One region of the Streptomyces sp. NPDC127117 genome, then DNA from elsewhere that is predicted to be linked to it. Evidence: riboswitches for the same ligand, from Rfam matches in the RefSeq annotation. Region 1 holds a riboswitch; the other holds the start of a gene.
What was found. A riboswitch is a leader RNA that binds a small molecule or an ion and turns the genes downstream of it on or off. The one in region 1 is predicted to bind cyclic di-AMP.

Region 1 (11,329 bases):
CTGCTGAACGCCTTCCCCGGTCTGCTCGAACTGGGTGTGCGCGGCGGCACCGATCTGGTCTTCTCGCCTTCGAAGCACGAGCGGCTGCGTTCGCTGACCATCGAGACCGGCGGTCTGCCCGTCGGCGTGATCCGCGGCATCCTGGACAGCGAGCTGCCGGCGCTGGAGCGGCTCGATCTGTGGCTCGGTGTCTCCGCGTACGGGGGCGACACCGATGTGGCCGACCTGGCCCCGCTGCTCTCCGGCACCCGCTTCCCCCGGCTCACCCATCTCGGTCTGCGCAACAGCGAGGTGCAGAACGAGATCGCGGCGGCGGTGGCCTCCGCCCCGGTCGTCGCGCAGCTGCGTGTCCTCGACCTGTCGAACGGCACCATGGGCGACGAGGGCGCGGCGGCGCTGCTGGACGGCCAGCCGCTCACCCATCTCGAAAAGCTCGATCTGTACCACCACTTCATGACCGAGCCGATGGAGCGCCGGATCGTACAGGCGCTGGAGCCGCACGGCGTGCGGGTCGATGTGTCGGAGCGCGAGACGCCCTGGGGCAACCGCGGTGTCGAAGGCCGCTACACCTCGGTCTCGGAGTGAGGCGCGATGACTGACGTCGAGCACCCCGAAACGTTTTACGGTCTGCCGGTCCACACCCTCGCAGGACCCGGCCGGCCCCCCGGCGGCGCGCTCCCGGGCGCCGGTTCGGTCGCGTGGCGGCTGGAGAGCGCCTGGCAGGGCGATCTGACGTTCGGCACGCTGTGGCAGCACTTCGTCGACACGGTCGACACCACACAGGTGCGGGCCCTGGTGATCGGCCCCTGGTGGCAGGAGGAGTACGAAGCCTTCGCCCCGGTCCTGGATCTGCTGGTCGCTCACGCCGACCGCTTCCCGGCCCTGCGCGCGCTCTTCCTCGCCGATGTCGTCAGCGAGGAATGCGAACTGTCGTGGCTGCAGATGTGCGACATAACCCCGGCGGTCGAGGCGTTCGGCGAGCTGGAGGAGCTGGCGGCACGCGGGTGCGGCGAGCAGGGCGCCGACCGCCCGTCGCTCGGTCTGCGACCGGTGCGGCACAAGTCGCTCAGGTCGCTGAGGTTCGAGTCCGGCGGGCTGCCGTCCGGCATCGTGCGGGCGATCGGTGCGTCCGAACTGCCCGCGCTGGAGCGCCTCGAACTCTGGCTCGGTGTCACCGAGTACGGCGGTGACACCACGGTCGCGGACCTCGCTCCGCTGCTGTCCGGCGCGACGTTCCCCGCCCTGCGCCATCTGGGGCTGCAGAACAGCGAGATCCAGGACGAGATCGCGGCCGCCGTGGCCTCCGCCCCGGTCGTCGCCCGGCTGGAGTCGCTCTCCCTCGCGATGGGGACACTGGGCGACGAGGGTGCGCAAGCGCTGCTCTCGGGCCAGCCGCTCACCCATCTGGCCTCGTTGGATCTGCACCATCACTACATGAGCGACCCGCTGGTGGACCGTCTGCACAAGCTCCTGGGGCCGGACCGGGTGAACAGCGACATCGACGAGGTCGAGTACTGGGATCCGGAAGAGGACGACGACCGCTATGTCGCCGTCAGCGAGTAGTACGGCAGGTCCGGCGCCGCGCTTCGCCGTCGTGGGTGTGCCCGGCAACCGCCGGGTCACGCTCTTCCAGGACGCCGTGCGCGCCGCCGGGCTGCCCGCGGGGCGCGTCGTGCCCTGGCTGGCCGTCCTGCGCGGCGAAGCCTCCTTCCGGCCCGGAGAGACCGTGCGGATGGACTCCCCCGGTGAGGACGCCGAGGTGGAGCGGCTGCTCCGCACGGTCGGGGATCCGGCCAGGGTCGAGGGGACCGCCCGCTGGTACGCCGGATTCACCTCGGCCGTACGGACGGTGGCGCGGGCGGCCTCCGCCGCCGGTGCCGAGCTGCTCGACGATCCCGACGACGTCGCGGTGCTGTTCGACAAGCGGCTCTGCCATGCCGTGCTGGACGGTGCCGGGGTGCCGGTCCCGGCGTCCTCGACCTCGGGGGCCGCGGCCCCCGTGGTGCGGGACTGGGCGGACGTTCGCGAGCGGATGGCGGACCACGGCATGTCCAGGGTCTTCGTGAAGCTCGCGCACGGCTCGTCCGCCTCGGGGGTCCTGGCGGTGGAGACGGCCGGTCCGGGCCGCATCAGGGCCACCACGTCGGTGGAGCGCGACGCGTCAGAGCGGCTCTTCAATTCCCTGCGGGTGCGCCGCATCACGGCGGAGCCGGAGATCGCGGCGATCGTCGACGCGCTCGCACCCGACGGGCTGCACATCGAGCGCTGGCTTCCCAAGGCCACCCAGCGCGGCCGGGCGACGGACCTGCGGGTCGTGGTGGTGGCGGGCCGGGCCACCCACGCCGTGGTGCGCACCAGCCACTCCCCCATGACCAATCTTCACCTCGGCGGCGAGCGCGGAGACCTCGACGCCGTCCGCACGGCCGTCGAGGCGGCGGGCGGCAGCTGGAGCGAGGCCCTGGCCGTGTGCGAACGGGCGGCCGCCTGCTTCCCGGACACCCTGTGCGTGGGCGTCGATCTGCTGCCCTCGACCGGCTGGCGGCGCTTCGCCGTCGGCGAGGTCAACGCCTTCGGCGACCTGCTGCCGCGCCTGACCGGGCTTCCCGGCAGCGGCGCCGAGGGACTGGACACGTACGCGGCGCAGGTCGCCGCCGTACAGAACAGAGCAAGGAACCACCGTGCAACCGCCACCGCCTGACACCGCCCCCATCCCAGCGGACGCCCAGAACCCCGACACCTTCGCGCCGGGCACGAACGAGCTCGACACGAACGGGCCCGGCACGAACGAGCCGCACATGGGCGAGCCGGACATGACCCAGATCGTGGGCAGCCACGATCTGCTGCTCGTCACCCTCGACACACTGCGCTACGACGTGGCGGTGGAGCTCGCCGCCGAAGGGCGCATTCCGAATCTGGCGCGTCATCTGCCGGGCGGTGGCTGGGAGCAGCGGCATGCGCCGGGAAGCTTCACCTACGCCTCCCACCAGGCGATCTTCGCGGGATTCCTGCCGACACCGGCTGGACCTGGACCGCACCCCAGGCTGTTCGCGGCACGCTTCGCGGGCAGTGAGTCCACCGCCCCGGGCACCTTCGTCTTCGATACGCCGGACCTGCTCTCCGGCCTCGCCGGCGTGGGCTACCGCACGGTGTGCATCGGCGGCGTCGGCTTCTTCAACCGGCAGCCGCCGCTCGGCTCCGTGCTGCCGGACATGTTCCAGGAGAGCCACTGGGAGCCGGAGTTCGGTGTGGCGTCGCCCACCTCCTTCGAGGCGCAGGTGGCCCGTGCCGAGCAGGTCGTCGCCGAACTCCCGGAGGAGCAACGGCTGTTCCTCTTCGTCAATGTGTCCGCCCTGCACCAGCCCAACTGGTTCCACCGGCCGGGCGCCACCCGTGAGGCGGGCGACTCCCGCGCCACCCATGCCGCGGCCCTGGAGTACGTCGACGCCCACATCGGCAGGCTCTTCGCCGCCGCGAGCAGCCGCCGCCGGTGTTTCGCCATCGTCTGCTCGGACCATGGCACGGCGTACGGGGACGACGGCTACACGGGGCACCGGCTCGGTCACGAGTCCGTCTGGACCGTTCCGTACGCGCACTTCTTCCTGGACCCGGGGGCCACCGCACCATGAGCCGTACCACGACCGCCGCACCGGCCGTCCGGCCGTACCAGAGCTATGTGTACGCCTACCCGCACAAGACCGCCTACCGGCCGCTCGCCGACCGGCCGGAACTGCGCGGGCTGTGGGCGGACGAGCGCAAGGACGCGCTCTCGCTCTACCTCCACATACCGTTCTGCGAGGTCCGCTGCGGCTTCTGCAATCTCTTCACCCGGATCGGTGCTCCCGACGAGCTGACGACCCGGTACCTCGACGCGCTGGACCGGCAGGCCACCGCGGTCCGGGACGCGCTGGGTGACGACGGGCCGGTGCGGTTCGCCGCGGCGGCGTTCGGCGGGGGTACGCCCACGTTCCTGACCGCGGCGGAGCTGGAGCGGCTCTGCGACATCGCGGAGAAGCGCATGGGCGCCGATCTGCGGTCCGTTCCGCTCTCGGTCGAGACCTCGCCGTCGACCGCGACGGCCGACCGGCTGGCCGTTCTCGCCGACCGCGGTACGACCAGGATCAGCATCGGGGTGCAGAGCTTCGTCGAGGCCGAGGCGCGGGCCGCCGTGCGCCCGCAGCGGCGCGCCGACGTGGAGGCGGCGCTGGACCGGATACGCGATGCCCGTATCCCGGTCCTCAACATCGACCTGATCTACGGCATCGACGGCCAGACCGAGGACAGCTGGCGCGCCTCGCTGGACGCGGCGCTCGGCTGGCGGCCGGAGGAGCTGTATCTCTACCCGCTGTACGTGCGTCCGCTGACCGGGCTGGGACGGCTCGGTGCCGACGGCGAGACGGCGGCGGACGCGGCCTGGGACGAACAGCGGCTGCGGCTGTACCGCGACCACCTCCTGGCCCACGGCTACGAGCAGGTCTCGATGCGGATGTTCCGCCGCTCCGACGCCCCGCGGACGGACGGCCCCGACGACTACGCCTGCCAGACCGACGGCATGATCGGCCTGGGCTGCGGCGCCCGCTCGTACACCACCGAGCTGCACTACTCCTTCGACTACGCGGTGGAGATGCGGGAGGTGCGGGCGATCATCGACGGCTACGCCGCCACCGAGGACTTCTCGCACGCGGAGGTCGGGCGGTACGTCGACGACGACGAGGCGCGACGGCGTCACCTCCTTCAGTCGCTGCTCCAGGCAGAGGGGCTGCCACTGGCCGACTACCGGGAGCGGTTCGGCACCTCGCCCGCCGACGACTTCCGCCACGAGCTGGCCCGGTTCGAGGCGCGTGGCTGGCTCGACGGATCGGCCGGGGCGTCCGGACTGCTGCGGCTCTCCCCCGAGGGCCTGGCCCACTCCGACGCGCTGGGCCCGGAGCTGTTCTCCCCCGACGTACGTGCCGCGATGGCCGCGTACGAGTTGAAGTGAGTACGCCGATGGACCTGACGATCCTCTACCGCGGGCCGCTGTCCTCGTGCGACTACGACTGTCCGTACTGCCCGTTCGCCAAGCGGCGCGACAGCCGGGAGCAGCTGCGTGCCGACCGGGCCGCGCTGGAGCGGTTCACGGCGTGGGCCGCGGCGCAGACCGGTGACCGGATCTCGGTGCTGTTCACCCCGTGGGGCGAGGGCCTGGTCCGCTCCTGGTACCGCCGTGCGCTGGTCGAGCTCGCGCGGTTGCCGCACATCCACCGGGTCGCGATCCAGACCAACATCAGCAGCCGTACGGGGTGGCTGGCCGAGGCCGGTGAGGCGGGCCGCGAGAAGATCGCGCTGTGGTGCACGTACCACCCGGGGCAGACGCCGTTCGAGCGGTTCCTCACCAAGTGCGAGGAGCTGGCCGCGCTCGGCATCCGGCACAGTGTCGGTGTGGTCGGGCTCGACGGCCATCTCGACGAGGCACGACGGCTGCGCGCCGCGCTGCCGGACGAGGTCTACCTCTGGGTGAACGCGGCGGAGGGCCACACGTATTCGGACGAGGAGGCGGACCGCTGGACGGCCATCGACCCGCTCTTCCCGTACAGCCGGTATCCGCACCGGTCGGCCGGGCTGCCCTGCCGGACCGGTGAGTCGGTCATCTCGGTGGACGGTGAGGGCACCGTGCGGCGCTGTCATTTCGTACCGGCGGAGCTGGGCAGTCTCTACGACGGGAGCTACCGGCGGGCGCTCGGTCCGCGCGCCTGTCCGCTGGCGGTCTGCGACTGCCACATCGGCTATGTGCACCTGGAGACGCTGCCGCTGTACGACGTCTTCGCGGGCGGGGTGCTGGAGCGGATACCGGCGTCACCACTGCCGTTGCCGGCGTCGCCGCTGCCGTTCCCCGCGTCCTCGCTGCCGTCCCGCACCGGACGGGCCTGAGCATCGGGCCCGTCCTGGTGCGGCAGAGAGCGCTGCGGGTCAGTACACCTAGAGCGGCAGGAGGTCGGGGCGCTTCGCTTCGACGTGGTCGCCGGAGGACTCGCCGCGCAGCCGCCGGCCGATCCACGGGACCAGGTACTCACGCGCCCAGTGGATGTCGTCGCGCCGCACTTCGAGGGTGCCGCGCTGTGCCTGCGGGGGCCATTCCTGGTCGGGGTCGGCCGGCACGTCGATGCCGAGGACCTGGGCGGCGCGCAGCGCGACCCTGGTGTGCCCCTCGGGCGACAGGTGGAGCCGGTCGTCGTCCCAGGCGCGCCGGTCCTGGACGGACCGCAGCGACCACAGGTCCAGGACCGGGCAGTCGTAGCGGTCGGCGATGGCCCGCACGTGGGCGGTGTACGTGGCGATCTTGCCGCGCAGATGGCGCAGCACGGGAACGCCACGGGTGTCGAAGCCGGTGGTGACCATGACCGTGCCGACCGCCCCGGTCAGCTCGGCGACCGCGCGCTCGAAGCGCTCGGCCACGTCGTCGGGGTCGGTGCCCGGCCGGATGATGTCGTTGCCGCCCGCGCAGAAGCTCACCAGGTCGGGTGCGAGCTCCTTGGCGCGCGGCACCTGCTCCTCGACGATCTGGTCGAGGAGGCGTCCGCGTACGGCGAGATTGGCGTACCTGAAATTCCCGTGCGCGGAACCTTCCGTGCCCGTCGCCGCATCGGGGTCCGGAAGCTGGTCTGCGAGGAGTACCGCGAAACGGTCCGCCCAGCCGACGAAGGTCCCGTCGGGGCCGGGGTCGCCGACTCCCTCGGTGAAGCTGTCGCCAATAGCCGCGTACGACCCGATGACGCCCTGTCGGTTGTTGACGCCACGTTGGTTTTTTCTCGAATCGTCTGCCACAAACGCTTATCCTGCACCGCCGAATGTGACCTACGCGACCGTAATAAGGGGTTGACGGGTGGTGAGATAGACCACCCGGTCAGTTTTTGGTAAAGGGGGAATAAGTGAAGGGGCGGTGCGCCGCCGCGCACCGCCCCTTCCGTGTTGCTCAGTTCATGCTTTGTGGCTCAGCCGCCCGGCCGTTCGGCTCAGACGGAGATGCCGTGCGAGGCCAGGAAGGCGATCGGGTCGATGTCCGAGCCGTACGCCGGGCCCGTGCGGACCTCGAAGTGCAGGTGCGGGCCGGTGGCGTTGCCGGTGGCGCCGGAGAGGCCGAGCTGCTGACCGGCGCTCACGGCCTGGCCGGTCGAGACGGAGATGGAGGACAGGTGGCCGTACTGCGAGTAGTGGCCGTCGGCGTGCTTGATGACGACCTGGTTGCCGTACGCGCCGCCCCAGCCGGCGGCCACGACGGTGCCGGAGGTGATGGACTTGACGCTGGTGCCGGTGGCAACGGGGAAGTCGATGCCGGTGTGGCTGCCGCTGGACCAGTTGGAGCCGGAGGCGCGGTAACCGGTGGTGTGGTTGCCGGGGACCGGGTGGACGTAACCGGAAGCGCTGCTCTGGGTGGCTGCCGGGGCGGCGGCCAGCGCCTTGGACTCCGGGGCGGCGGACGAGGTCTTGGCCGGGGCGGACTTCTCGGCGGCGGCGGAGGGAGCCTTCGACGGGAGGGACGAGCCGGTGCCGGCGCCGGTGGGCGCGGCGTTGCCGGAGGCCTTGCCACCGAGGGTCAGCTTCATGCCCGGGAAGATCAGGCTGGGGTCCTCGCCGACGACCTTGCGGTTGTCCTGGTACAGCTGCTGCCAGCCGCCCTTGATCTGGTGCTCGGCGGCGATCTTCGACAGGTAGTCGCCGGAGACGACGGAGTACGTCGTGGTGGCGGCCTGCTTCTGCGCGACGGGGGCGGCGTGCGTGGCGGCGGCCGACTGCGGCGCGGCGGCCGGGGCGGCCTGCTCCGCGGCCTGGGCACCGGTGGCGCCGAGCAGCGGCAGTGCGACGACGGCGCCGCCGGCGCTGACCGCGGCGACGCCACGGGCGATGGTGCTGAGCTTCGGACGACGGTGCTTACCCGATATGGGCATGGCGTATTTCCTCTCCGGCGCCTGCGAGGTGAGCTGTCGGGTTCGGGCTGGAGATGCCCGGCCGCACTGAGTGCGACTTCACCCCGAGCCGGCCGGATTTCTCCGGCCGGCGGCTTACCTGGTTCCCCCGCTCCTGCCACGCGATGAGTGGATGTGAATTCCGGGCGGCGGCAGGATTAGGCGGTCCGTCCGGATTGCGGTGACCGTAAGCGAGTCGGGACGACGAGAACAAGCCATGGGTTCCACGCCGGAATCCGCGCCGGGAAATCGGCGCGGAATTCCGGTAACACTCCGTGGATTAAGGATCTTGGCATTCCGCGCCGCACACGGATTACCCGACCACCCCGTCACCACACACCGTCACGGATATGATCCCGCTCACGAGGCGACCCTCATGTCCCTTATGAGCGGGCCAAGTTCACACAAGAGCCGCATTACGGACATAAGACACCTTTCACCCGCGTCGGAGCCTCAGCACCCGTGCGTCGAGATCACCGCGAAGTCCGGTGTGCAGCCCCTGGTGCAGCAGCGTCGAACCGTGGTGCACCGCCCCCGTGTCCAGGCAGGTGTAGGTCGCCTCGGGGTCGAGCCCGCGCAGCCGCAGGGCCGGGGGCCGCTCCCCGTACCGCTGTGCCTCCAGCCACATCAGGACCACGGCGTCGTCCCCGTGGACGTACTGGATCGCGCTGAGTCCGCCGCGCGGTTCCCGCAGCCGGTACAGCTCGCCCTGCTGCACGACGGGCCGGATCTCCTTGTAGAGCTCCACCCAGGTCCGGGCCTCGGCCAGCTCCTCCTCGCTCCATTCGGTGAGATCCCCGCCGACCCCGAGCACTCCCGCCATCGCGCTCACGAACCGGAAGCGCAGTGAGCTGACCCTGCCGTTGAGCTGGTCGTTCGGGCTGTCGGTGACCCAGGCGGCCATCACCCGCGCCGGATGGAGGTGTCCGAAGCCCTCCTGGATGGCGAGCCGGTCGAGCGGGTCGGTGTTGTCTGAGGTCCACACCTGGTCGGTGCGGGACATGATCCCCAGGTCGACCCGGCCGCCGCCGCCCGAGCATGACTCGAACGCGACCGTGGGATGCGCGGCCCTGAGCCGGTCGATCAGTGCGTACAGGCCGTCCACGTGCTCGACCCAGAGCTTCTGCGGGTACTCCTCGCCCGGCCAGCCCGCATCGGTGAAGCAGCGGTTGAAATCCCATTTCACATAGTCGATGGGGGTGCCGGAGAGCAGCGTGTCCAGCTGCTCCCAGAGATATGCCCGCACATCGGGGCGGGCCAGATTGAGTACCAGCTGGTTGCGGTACTCCGTCCGCGCCCGCCCGGGGAAGTGCTGAACCCAGTCGGGATGGGCGCGGTAGAGATCGCTGTCGGCATTGACCATTTCCGGTTCGACCCAGATGCCGAACTGCATGCCGAGCCCGTGCACTTCGTCGGCGAGCGGCTTCAGCCCACCGGGGAAGCGGTCCGGATTCGGCGTCCAGTCACCGAGCCCGGCCCGGTCGCTGGTCCGCTGCCCGAACCACGCGTCGTCCACGACGAACAGCTCGACGCCCATCGCGGCGGCCCGCTCGGCCAGGACGCGCTGCTGGTCCAGCGCGATGTCGAAGCCCGTCGCCTCCCAGGAGTTGTAGAGCACCGGCCGCAGGTTCTGCGCGTCCGGGATCACATGGGCCAGCTGCCAGGCGTGCCAGGCGCGGCTCGCCCCGCCGAACCCCTGCCCGCTCCACAGACCGGCGAAGACGGGCGTGGTGTACGACTCCCCCGGCGCCAGCCGCAGCAGTCCGGAGTCGTCGTAGCCGGCGCCGCCGGTGATCTGTACGAGCCCGTCGGGCAGCCGCTGGACGGAGATCCGCCACGATCCGGACCATCCGAGCGCGCAGCCGTACACCTCGCCGCTCTCCTCGGTCGCGGCGCCGTCGGCGTCCAGCGCGACCCATGGCAGGAACTGGTGGCCGGTGTGGCCGCGCCTGCTGGAGATGACGCTCTCGCCGTGGGCGAGCTCGGTCCGCGCGAGCCGCGACTCCGCGGCCCAGCGCCCGTGCAGCCTGCTCAGCCGCCAGCCGTCGCGGGCCGGCAGCGACCAGGCGGCCGCGTCGGCGCGCAGCAGCTCCAGCGGCGGGCCGTCCGGTCCGGCGTGGGCGACGGTGGCCCAGCGCTCCAGGACATCGGAGTCGTCCCGCATCCGGTAGTGCAGGGTCAGGGCGAGCCGGTGCACGGAGTCGGTGAAGCCGATCCGCAGTTCGTCCCCGTCCGCCTCGGCGGCGTCGAAGGCCCACTCGGTGCCCCGGACCTGCTGGGTCCGTACCGAGAGTGCCGGGCGGACGAACCTGGGGCCGCCCTCGACCGGATACTCCTCCCGGCCGTCGAGGTGGGACTCGAAGGCCCTGAAGGGCAGTTCCGGGGCCGCGGCCAGCGCCTCGGCCGCGGCGAGGCCGATCCTCGGCCCCCAGTGCAGATGGACCAGCTCGTCCTGCTCGGTCAGTCGCAGTGCGTAGCTGCTGCTCGTCCCGGTGAGCAGCCAGGTCCGGCCGGTGTTGCCCGTCTCGATCATCGCATCCCCACATTCAAACAGTTCCGCACATCATCGACCATCGGCGGGGCGTGGGCAACGGCTCGGCGAGGAATTCGCCGGGCGGATTCGCCGCGGGAGAACCGGAGTTCGCCCGGGTATCGACAGGGAAAGGCCGAGATGATTGCCTGAGGAATCAATGTCGTATCGTCGCAGGAGTGGCCTTGCCTGCGACTGGCGCCGGCACCAGACACTCCAGGAGTCACCGTGACGCAGCAGTTGCCGCAGATCCCGTCGGCGGAGCCCGAGCTGGCGGGTGTCCGCAACTTCCGCGACGTGGGCGGGCTGCCCACTGCGGACGGCCGACAGGTGCGGTACGGGCGGCTCTTCCGCAGCGGTCACCTCGCGCATGCCACCGCCGAGGACGCCTCGTTCCTCGGCGGCCTCGGGCTGCACACGGTCTTCGACTTCCGCAATGCCGCCGACCACAAGCTCGACGGGCTGGACGTGGAGCTGCCCGGCGTACGGAATGTGAGCATCCCGCTCTCCGACCCGGCGGACGGCTCGGAGTTCTGGCACATGGTCCGCAACGGCGATGTCGAGCAGCTGCGCTCGATCCTCGGCGACGGCAAGGGCACGAACCGCATGGTCGCCTCGTACCGCTCGATCATCCGGGACCGCACCGCCGAGCACAGCCGGGTACTGCACGCCCTGGCCGAGGACAGCGTTCCCGCCCTGATGCACTGCGCGGCGGGCAAGGACCGGGCCGGGCTGTCGATCGCGGTGTCGCTGCTCGCCGTCGGCGTCGAGCGCGAGGCCATCGAGGCCGACTACCTGAAGTCCAACGACGCCCACCGCCGCTACAAGGTGCGGCGCAGCGACACCTCGGCGGACGGCA
Region 2 (9,368 bases), on a different contig from region 1:
CTCGTCGTCGAACCGTACGAGCAGACCGCCCGCACCCTCGATCAGCACCAGGTCGTGCTCGGTCGCCAGCTTCTGCGCCGCTTCGGCGATCTCGTACGGCCGCACCGGCGGGAGAGCCGCCCTGCGGGCGGCCGTGGCGGGCGCCAACGGCTCGGGAAACCGGGCCAGTTCGAGCGCGGTGACATGGCCGCCCGCCAGCCGCGCCACCTCGGCGGCATCACCGGCCTCGCCGGGGGCCAGTCCCGTCTGCGCCGGCTTGAGCACCGCGACGCGGAGGTCCGAGCGCGCCGCCGCCACGGCCGCGGTCACGATCGTCTTGCCGATCTCCGTACCCGTACCCGTCACTACCAGAACCGTCATCTCAGCCCTCTCGCGCAGCCGCGCACACGGCGCGGCAGATCCGTGCCACGTCCTCGTCACCGGTCACATACGGCGGCATCGTGTAGACGAGGTCGCGGAACGGCCGCAGCCACACCCCTTCCCGTACCGCCGCCCTGGTCGCGGCCGCCATGTCCACCTCGTGATCGAGCTGTACGACACCGATCGCGCCCAGCACCCGGACATCCCGCACCCCGGGCAGCTCCGACGCCGGAGCGAGACCTTCCCGGAGCCCCGCACCGATCCGCTTCACCTCCCTCTCCCAGTCCTGGCCGAGCAGCAGATCGACGGAGGCACACGCCACCGCGGCGGCGAGCGGATTGCCCATGAACGTCGGTCCGTGCGCGAGCACCGGCACCTCGCCGCTGGAGATGCCCTGTGCCACCCGGGAGGTGCACAGCGTCGCCGCCATCGTCAGATAGCCGCCGGTCAGCGCCTTGCCCACACACATGACATCGGGGGAGACGCCCGCATGCCCTGCTGCGAACAGTTCTCCGGTACGGCCGAAGCCCGTGGCGATCTCGTCGAACACCAGCAGCACCTCGTGCTCGTCGCACGCCTCGCGCAGCACCCGCAGATACGCGGGGGAGTGGAACCGCATCCCGCCCGCGCCCTGCACCACCGGCTCCACGATCACCGCGGCCAGCCGGTCGGCGTGCTCGGCGATCAGCTCCCGCAGATGCCGTACGTAAGCGGCGTCCGGCTCCGCGTCGAAACCGGCGGGGGGCTCGTCGGCGAAGACCTGGCGGGGCAGCACCCCCGACCACAGCTCGTGCATGCCGCCCTCGGGGTCGCACACCGACATCGGCTGCCAGGTGTCCCCGTGATAGCCGCCGCGCCAGGTCAGCAGCCGCTGCTTGGCGGGCCGCCCGGCCGAGCGCCAGTACTGCAGACACATCTTGACCGCGACCTCGACGGCGACCGACCCCGAGTCGGAGAGGAAGACATGCCGCAGCGGCTCCGGGGTGATCTCGACCAGCCGGGTGGCCAGCCGCACGGCGGGCTCATGGGTGAGCCCGCCGAACATCACATGGCTCATCCGTCCCAGCTGATCGCGAGCCGCCTCGTTGAGCACCGGATGGTTGTAGCCGTGCACCGCCGACCACCACGACGACATGCCGTCGACCAACTCGCTTTGGCCGTGGGCCGGTTCGGCCAGCTTCAGCCGTACCCCGGACGCGGACTCCACGACCAGCGGCTCCTGTCGGCCCGGCATCGGGCCGTACGGATGCCAGACATGGGCCCGGTCCAGGGAGCGCAGCTCGGCCGGGGAGAGGGCCTCAGGCATTGGGGGCGAGATCCGTTCCCGCGCCGCGACGGCGGACCGACACCAGGTCCGTGCGGGCGGCCGGCACCTCAGGGGGCTCGGGCGCGGCCTCCTCGGGCGCGTCACCGCACGGGGCGCAGCCGCCGTCGTGCGAACCACAGCCGCCGGACTCCGCACGGTGCGCGGGCAGCGTCGTCGTGCCCGCTCCCTCCACCTCGAAACCGGCGTCCGCGATCATGTCCAGATCCGCCTGCCCCGCCTGCCCCTCGCTGGTCAGGTAGTCGCCCAGGAAGATCGAGTTGACCAGGTGCAGGGCCAGCGGCTGCATCGAGCGCAGATGCACCTCACGCCCGCCCGCGAGCCGTACCTCCACATCCGGGCAGACGAACCGGACCATCGCCAGAATCCGCAGACAGCGCTGCGGGGTGAGGTTCCACTCCTTGGCCAGCGGCGTTCCCTCGAACGGGATCAGGAAGTTCACCGGCACCGAGTCCGGGTCCAGTTCGCGCAGCGAGAAGACGACATCGACCAGATCGGCGTCGCTCTCACCCATACCGGCGATCAGCCCGGAGCACGCCGAGAGCCCGGCGGCCTGCGCCTGGTGCACCGTCTCCACCCGGTCCGCATAGGTGTGTGTGGTGGTGATGTCCCCGTACGTCCCCTCGGACGTGTTGAGGTTGTGGTTGTACGCGTCGGCCCCCGCCGACCGCAGCCGGTCGGCCTGCCCGTCGGAGAGCAGACCGAGGCAGGCGCACACCTCGACGCCCTCGTTCTGTTCCTTGATCGCCTCGATGGTCTCCGACACCCGGTCGACATCGCGGTCCGTCGGACCACGGCCGCTCGCCACCAGACATACCCGCTTGGCCCCGCCCGCCACCCCGGCGGCGGCGGCCTTCGACGCCTCGTCCGGTTTCAGCCAGGTGTACTTCAGGATCTCGGCCTTGGAACCGAGCCGCTGCGAGCAGTAGGAGCAGTCCTCGGGGCAGAGACCGGACTTGAGGTTGACCAGATAGTTCAGCTTCACGCGCCGCCCGAACCACTGGCGGCGCACCTTTCCGGCCGCGGCCACCACTTCGAGCAGATCGTCGTCGGAGGTCGCCAGTACGGCGAGGGCTTCTTCGCGGGTCGGCAGCTCGCGCCGCAGCCCCTTGTCCGCCAGCGTGTTCAGGAGGTCCATGGTCAAGATCCTGGCCTACCGCACGGCCCTCAGCCAAGGAGGAACCGGACAACAGAGGCCGCCGAGGGTGTGTGTATTGCCACACCATGACCTGTTGCAAGCGCGGTTAGGGTCTGTGAGCTGCCTACAAAAGGGACCGCTCATGCCCTTCGACCCGTTCGACTGGATCGATGCCGAGGCGCGCCGCCGCGCGGACGCCGGACTCGTCCGTACCCTGCGCCCCCGGCCCGCCGTGTCCGGACTCCTGGACCTGGCGAGCAATGACTATCTGGGCCTGACACGACACCCCGACGTCATCGCCGCCTCGGTCCGGGCCGCACGCGAGTGGGGTGCGGGTGCGACCGGATCCCGACTGGTCACCGGCTCCACGGCGCTGCATGCCGAACTTGAGAGCGAACTGGCCGAATTCTGCGGTTTCGAAGCGGCCCTGGTGCTGTCGTCCGGCTACGCGGCCAACCTGGCGGCCGTCACGGCGCTCACCGGTCATGGCTCGCTGATCGTCTCCGACGCGGGCAACCACGCCTCGATCGTGGACGGTTGCCGACTCTCCCGGGCCGGGACCGCCATCGTTCCGCACGCCGATCCCGAGGCGGTGCGCAAGGCCCTTCAGGCACACGAAGGCCGGGCGCTGGCCGTCACCGACTCGGTCTTCTCGGTCGACGGCGACGCGGCACCGCTGCCCGAACTGGCCGATGTCTGCCGGGCCGGGGGCGCCGCCCTGCTCGTCGACGACGCACACGGCCTGGGCGTGCTGGGGGACGGCGGCCGAGGAGCGCTCGCCGCCGCCGGCCTCGCGGGCGACGGGGGCATCGTCACCACGCTCACCCTCTCCAAGTCCCTCGGCAGTCAGGGCGGAGCGGTCCTGGGGCCGGCCCGGGTCATCGAACACCTCGTCAACACGGCCCGAACGTTCATCTTCGACACCGGTCTCGCGCCGGCCGCGGCGGGCGCCGCACTGGGAAGCCTGCGGCTGCTGCGCCGCGAACCGGAGCGGGCCGGGCGGGCCCGCGCGGTCGCCGCGGCGCTGTACGAGCAGCTCACCGGGGCCGGTCTGGCCGCCGTACGGCCGGACGCGGCCGTGGTCTCGGTGCGTGCCCCCTCGGCGGACGCGGCGGTGCGCTGGGCGGCCGACTGCCGTGCCGCCGGCATCGTGGTGGGCTGCTTCCGGCCCCCGTCCGTGCCGGACGGGGTGTCCCGGCTGCGGCTGACCGCGCGGGCCGATCTCACCGAGGAGCAGATCGCCACCGCGGTGTCGGTGGTGGCGCGGACCGCCCCTGTCAGCTGAGCGGACTCCGGCGCAGGCCGGAGACGAACGAGGTCCAGGCCGCCGCGGAGAACCGCAACGGCGGCCTGGACACATCCTTGGAGTCCCGAACGGCCAGCCGCCCGTCACCGAACGGCGCGGCCTCCACACAGTTGTTCATACCCGTGCTGCGGCTGCTGCGCCGCCAACGTAAGTCGTGCTGTGCGAGGCAATCCGACATGAGGCCCCCTCGGGCGGTCCGGGGTCACCGACCGTCGCGGTCGATCGCGGCGATCAGATCCAACGAGTGCTCCGGCGACAGCGCGTGAGCCTGCATGGTGCGGAAGGCCGAGCTGTACGCCTCAAGGTCTTCTTTCCGCTCCAGGTAGAGGCTACTCGTCAAATGGTCGAGAACGACCACATCCAGATCAGAAGTGTTCGGAAATGAGAAGATAACGAAAGGACCGGTGAGGCCGGCATAGCCGCCCATCGAGAACGGCAGCAACTGGAGTTGCACATGGGGCAGTTGGGCCACCCGGGCCAGATGGCGCAGCTGCTCCCGCATCACCCGGCACCCGCCGACCTGGCGCCGCAGCACCGCCTCGTCGAGCACCGCGCTCAGCCGCAGCGGCGGATCGGTCCGCAGTACCCCCTGCCTGGCCAGCCGCACCTCCACCAGTGAGTCCAGCTGACCGGCCGGCAGCCCGTCCAGCGACGCCCGGGTCACCGCACGCGCGTAGTCGGCCGTCTGCAACAGCCCCGGCACCACCGAGGTCTCCAGCGTGCGTGCGGTCCGGGCCTGGGACTCCAGACTGATGAAATCGCGGTACTGGGGCGGGATCAGGCCGCGATAGGCGTGCCACCACCCGCTGCCGCCACCGCCCGCCGAACCCGCCAGCGCGGCCAGGAGATCCCGTAACTGGGTGTCGTCCACGCCGTACGTGTCCAGCAGCCGGGTCACATCGGCCGGTTGCACCCCGCTCACCCCGGTCTCGATCCGGCTCACCTTCGACTGGTGCCAGCCGAGCATCCGCGCCGCGTCCCGACTGGTCAGTCCCGACGCGTGGCGCAGACTCCGGAGCTCCTCCCCGAGCTTGCGGCGTCGAACCGCAGGGCCGTTCTGCATCCGCGGCCTCCCTCCCTCTTCTGCCGAGCGGACAGTGTGCCGCCCACATACGGTCTTGCGTGGCAGGGTTCACCGCTTCGAGCGACAGATATATGCATATCTTGGTGGATCGCCGTCACAGAGGGCAGCATCGGTGGCAATCTGGCGCGAAGCACAACCTGTACCGATCGCGGGTCGGTACAGGTGGGAAAGGGACGGCTCGCCATGGCAGACCATCAGGAAGCAAACGTCACCCTGCCGAGCCTGCCGGTCTCGGTCTCGGCAGCCCGCAGGTACGTGGCCCGGGTGCTCACCGAATGGGGCCTGGCCACCGACACCGATTTCGCCGACAGCATCCAGCTCATCGTCTCGGAGCTCGCGACCAACGCCGTCCAGCACACCTTCGGGCAGTCGCCCACGTTCACGGTGGACCTCCGGCTGGAGCGCGAGGAGGAGCTGTACCTCGGGGTGACGGACAGTCACCCCCGCTGGCCCCGGCGACTTCCCGCCGCCGTCCAGCAGGACAACGGACGCGGCATGGTGATCATCCGCTGTCTGGCCAAGGAGTGCGGGGGCCGGCTCACCGTCACCCCCACTGCCGACGGCGGCAAGACGGTATGGATCGCGCTCCCGTGGAGCATCCCCGTGCAGAGCTGACCGACGCGCTCACCCGGCCTCGCCGCCAGGCCGCTGCGCCGCCCCCGCCCGCCCGAACCCACTGCGCAACAGGGCCTGGAGCGTCGCCGCGGCTGCGCTCGCCCGGTCACCGCGGTGCACCACCGAGATCGTCCGCCGGAAGGAAGCGGGATCCAGCCGCCGCACCGACAGCGGCGTCGGCGACATCGCGGCGACCATCTCCGGAACGACCGCCATCCCGATGCCCGCACTGACCAGCGCGCACACCAGCGCATAGCCGGGCGACTCGCAGACCACGGCGGGCGTCGCCCCGGCCTCGGCCAGCGCCTGCTCGACCCCGCGGCGCGGTGGATGCGTGGGCGCGCTGCTGATCAGCGGTCGCCCCGCCAGTTCCGTCACCGGCAGCCTCCCGCTGCCCTCGGAGAGCATCTGCCCGACCGCCGTGATCAGGACCAGCTCCTCGACCAGCAGCGGTTCGGCGAAGACCCCGGCGGGCCAGGGCGTCGCGGCGGCCGGTTCGTACACATGCGTCAGTGCCAGGTCGACCTCGCCCGCGGCAACCGCGGCGACCCCCTGGGGCGGCTCGTACTCGGTGACCGCCAGCTCCACATCCGGGTGGGCGCGCCGGAAGGCGCTCAGCACCGGCGGCAGCAGATGTATCCCCGCCGTGGTGAACGTGCCGACCCGCAGACGCCCGCCGGAGAGCCCGGAGAGGCGGGTCAGCTCATGGCGGGCCTGGCCCATCTCGTCGAGGATGCGCCGGGCGCGCCCGGCCAGCAGCTCGCCCGCAGCCGTGAGCCGGGCCCCGCGGTGGTGACGTACCAACAGCGCCGCACCCGCCTCCCGCTCCAGTTTGGCGAGCTGCTGGGAGAGGGCCGGAGCGGTGTAGCCCAGCCGTGCGGCGGCCCGGGTGATCGATCCGGCCTCCGCGACCGCCACCAGGGCGGCCAGCCGTGTCGGGTCGTACATTAAGCGTTCCTTTTGGCAGACCCAGAAGATTCCAAGTACACGCTAAAGGCTCCGCAGGGTCAGGGTGGACCCATGGACGCACAACTGATCGCCTTCATCGGGGTCGCCGCAGGAATGGTCGCGCTGCCCGGCGCCGACTTCACCGTCGTCGTACGCAACGCGCTCGCCTCCCGCGGTGCGGGCGTGGCCAGCGCGCTGGGCGTGGCCGGGGGACTGCTGGTGCACACCGCCCTGGCCGTCGCCGGGCTCGCCGCGGTGCTGGTGGCGGTCCCCGCACTCCTGCGCACCGTCCAGCTGCTCGGCGGGGCCTATGTCCTCTACCTCGGCATCAGTGCCCTGCGCGCGGCACGGCGCGACACCCCGGACGGGGAAGGCACCGAGGACCGGAATGCGGACCCGGGGCACGTACGCGCACTGCGGCAGGGCTTTCTGACCAACGCGCTCAATCCCAAGGCGCCGGTCCTCTTCCTGAGCCTGCTGCCGCAGTTCGTCCCCGACGGGGAGCCGCCGCTGCCCAGGACCCTGCTGCTCGCGGCGATCGTCGTCGCACTGGCGCTGGTCTGGTTCCCCGCCGTGGCGCTCCTCGTGGACCGGCTGGGCCGGTGGCTGCGCCGGCCGCGTACCGCGCGCGCCATCGAGGGCGGCAGCGGCGCGGCGCTCACCGCGCTGGGCCTGGTGCTGGTGACCGGTCCGCTGCCGCACTGAGCGGGGGCGGGCCACCGGGCCCGTCCGGCGGCCCCGGACCGCCGGACGGGCGGTGTCTCAGCGGACCCGGCCGTAGTAGACGCTCTTGGTCCAGATCTTTTCCAGCCGCACCACGGAGCCGGTCCTCGGCGAGTGCCAGATCTTGCCCTTACCGGCGTAGATCCCCACGTGGTAGACGCTGCGGCCGTAGTGGAAGAACACCAGATCGCCGCGCTGCCGGTGCGAGGCCGAGACATGGCGGGTCCGGTTGTACTGCTGCTGGGCCGTGCGGGGGAGCTTCTTGCCGGCCTTCTTGAACGAATAGAGCGTCAGCCCCGAGCAGTCGAAGCGGTTGGGGCCGGTGGCCCCCCACCTGTAGGGCGATCCCTTCTTCGACGCCGCGATGTTGAGCGCCTTCATCGACAGCGTCGCCGCCTGGGCGTTTGTCGTGGCGCCCGGGGCGAACATGGTGCCGCCGACGGCGGCGAGCGTGAGAACCGAGGCCGTACCGGCCCGGACGAGCAGAGACGGGACATGAACCTGCGCAGTCATGCGCAACCCTTCGTCAGCCGCCTGTGAAGGATGACCTGTCGGGTTCGGGCTGGCGAAGTTGCCCGGCCGCGTGCGGCGGCTTCACCCCGAGGGTCGACCGGTGTTCAGGTCGACCCGTTGTGCTCGGGTCCTCCACTCCTGCCGATCCACTTCTGTCGACCAGGCATCCGGGCGGCGGCAGGACTCGGCGTCCGCCCGGACCGCCCCGCCGCGGTGGCGGGGGCTTGTCGTCCCAGGGATCTTGACTCACCGACTGCCGGATTTCCGAGCTGAAACAGGGATATGTGAGGCTCCTCACGACTGATCCGTTCGGGTGGACATGATGATTTCTGAGGCTCCGCCGGTGATTCGGACCAGGTTCGTACCTGGGGCGGAAGGGCGGATTCCGTTCACTGTTCACGCGGAAAACGCAAGTTGAGCGATCCCTCCTGAGGGGGACTTCCTACGCCGAACGAGCGAGAATTTTCGGTGGACCCGTCGGGCGTGTCGGGTACGGGAGTTGGGTGACGGTCGCCGGACCCCGGGCCATGGGGAGTTGGCCGGAGTCCGCCGGCCGCCCGGGCTGCGGAAGTCGGTCAACTCGGCGGAGCGGGGGGTACGGTGACGCGCCCGGCCCGTCGTTCCCCGTCCAGCACCCGCAGCGCACGGGCGAGCGTGGCCGCGTGGACCCGCGCCTCGCCGCGCTCGTGCATCAACGCGAGGGCGTCCCGCAGTGCGCGTGACCGCGCGACGAGGGCCTGGGCGGCGCGCAGCGCGCCGTAGGTGTCGCTGCCGCGGGCCGGGTTGATCCGGCCGACCTGGTCGAGGACTTCGAGGTAGCGGTCGATGAACTCCCCCTCGGCGCGGGTCAGTGCGGGCAGCGGTGGGAACTCCGGTGGTCGCATCGGGTGTTCACCTCGCGCCGTGCGACGGCAGAGCGGCGTTCCGGTTCTCCAGGACGTGGTCCACCAGCCCGTACGCCCTGGCGCCCGCCGCGTCGAGGATGAGGTCGCGTTCGGTGTCCTCGGTGATCTGCTCCTCGGTGCGGCCCGTGTGACGGGCCAACAGGGAAGTGAGCATCGTGCGGACCCGTTCCAGTTCCCGCGCCTCGATCTCCAGGTCGGAGGGCCGGCCCTGCACCGGCTCGGTGAGTTCGGGCTGCCGTACGACGACCCTCGCGCCGGGCAGTGCGTACCGCCTGCCGGGAGTGCCCGCGGCGAGCAGTGCGGAGGCACAGGAGCCGGCCTGGCCGAGGCAGTACGTCTCCACCCCGCAGCTGAGGTACTGCATCGTGTCGTAGATCGCGGACATGGCCCCGAACGAGCCGCCGGGCGAGTTGATGTAGAGCGACACCGGCCGGTCCGGTGCGTCGTGCTCC

Region 2: it holds a riboswitch for cyclic di-AMP, as region 1 does, so the genes downstream of both, ACFVH0_RS10040 (C40 family peptidase) here and ACFVH0_RS15455 (peptidoglycan DD-metalloendopeptidase family protein) in region 1, are expected to answer to the same signal.

The regions. Positions count from the first base shown of each region.
Region 1 is NZ_JBHXTM010000015.1:4,618-15,946, reverse strand. It holds gene ACFVH0_RS15490 (STM4015 family protein) at 1-585, shown strand, start outside; gene ACFVH0_RS15485 (STM4015 family protein) at 592-1,563, shown strand; gene ACFVH0_RS15480 (STM4014 family protein) at 1,544-2,698, shown strand; gene ACFVH0_RS15475 (STM4013/SEN3800 family hydrolase) at 2,811-3,626, shown strand; gene ACFVH0_RS15470 (STM4012 family radical SAM protein) at 3,623-4,978, shown strand; gene ACFVH0_RS15465 (STM4011 family radical SAM protein) at 4,987-5,907, shown strand; gene ACFVH0_RS15460 (SGNH/GDSL hydrolase family protein) at 5,956-6,801, opposite strand; gene ACFVH0_RS15455 (peptidoglycan DD-metalloendopeptidase family protein) at 6,990-7,922, opposite strand; cyclic di-AMP (ydaO/yuaA leader) riboswitch at 7,926-8,082, opposite strand; gene ACFVH0_RS15450 (alpha-galactosidase) at 8,377-10,473, opposite strand; gene ACFVH0_RS15445 (tyrosine-protein phosphatase) at 10,699-11,329, shown strand, end outside.
Region 2 is NZ_JBHXTM010000008.1:79,868-89,235, forward strand. It holds gene bioD (dethiobiotin synthase) at 1-360, opposite strand, end outside; gene ACFVH0_RS10000 (adenosylmethionine--8-amino-7-oxononanoate transaminase) at 362-1,666, opposite strand; gene bioB (biotin synthase BioB) at 1,659-2,822, opposite strand; gene ACFVH0_RS10010 (8-amino-7-oxononanoate synthase) at 2,965-4,107, shown strand; gene ACFVH0_RS10015 (DUF397 domain-containing protein) at 4,100-4,306, opposite strand; gene ACFVH0_RS10020 (helix-turn-helix domain-containing protein) at 4,331-5,191, opposite strand; gene ACFVH0_RS10025 (ATP-binding protein) at 5,396-5,827, shown strand; gene ACFVH0_RS10030 (LysR family transcriptional regulator) at 5,837-6,775, opposite strand; gene ACFVH0_RS10035 (LysE family translocator) at 6,848-7,480, shown strand; gene ACFVH0_RS10040 (C40 family peptidase) at 7,538-8,011, opposite strand; cyclic di-AMP (ydaO/yuaA leader) riboswitch at 8,015-8,195, opposite strand; gene ACFVH0_RS10045 (hypothetical protein) at 8,587-8,895, opposite strand; gene ACFVH0_RS10050 (ATP-dependent Clp protease proteolytic subunit) at 8,903-9,368, opposite strand, start outside.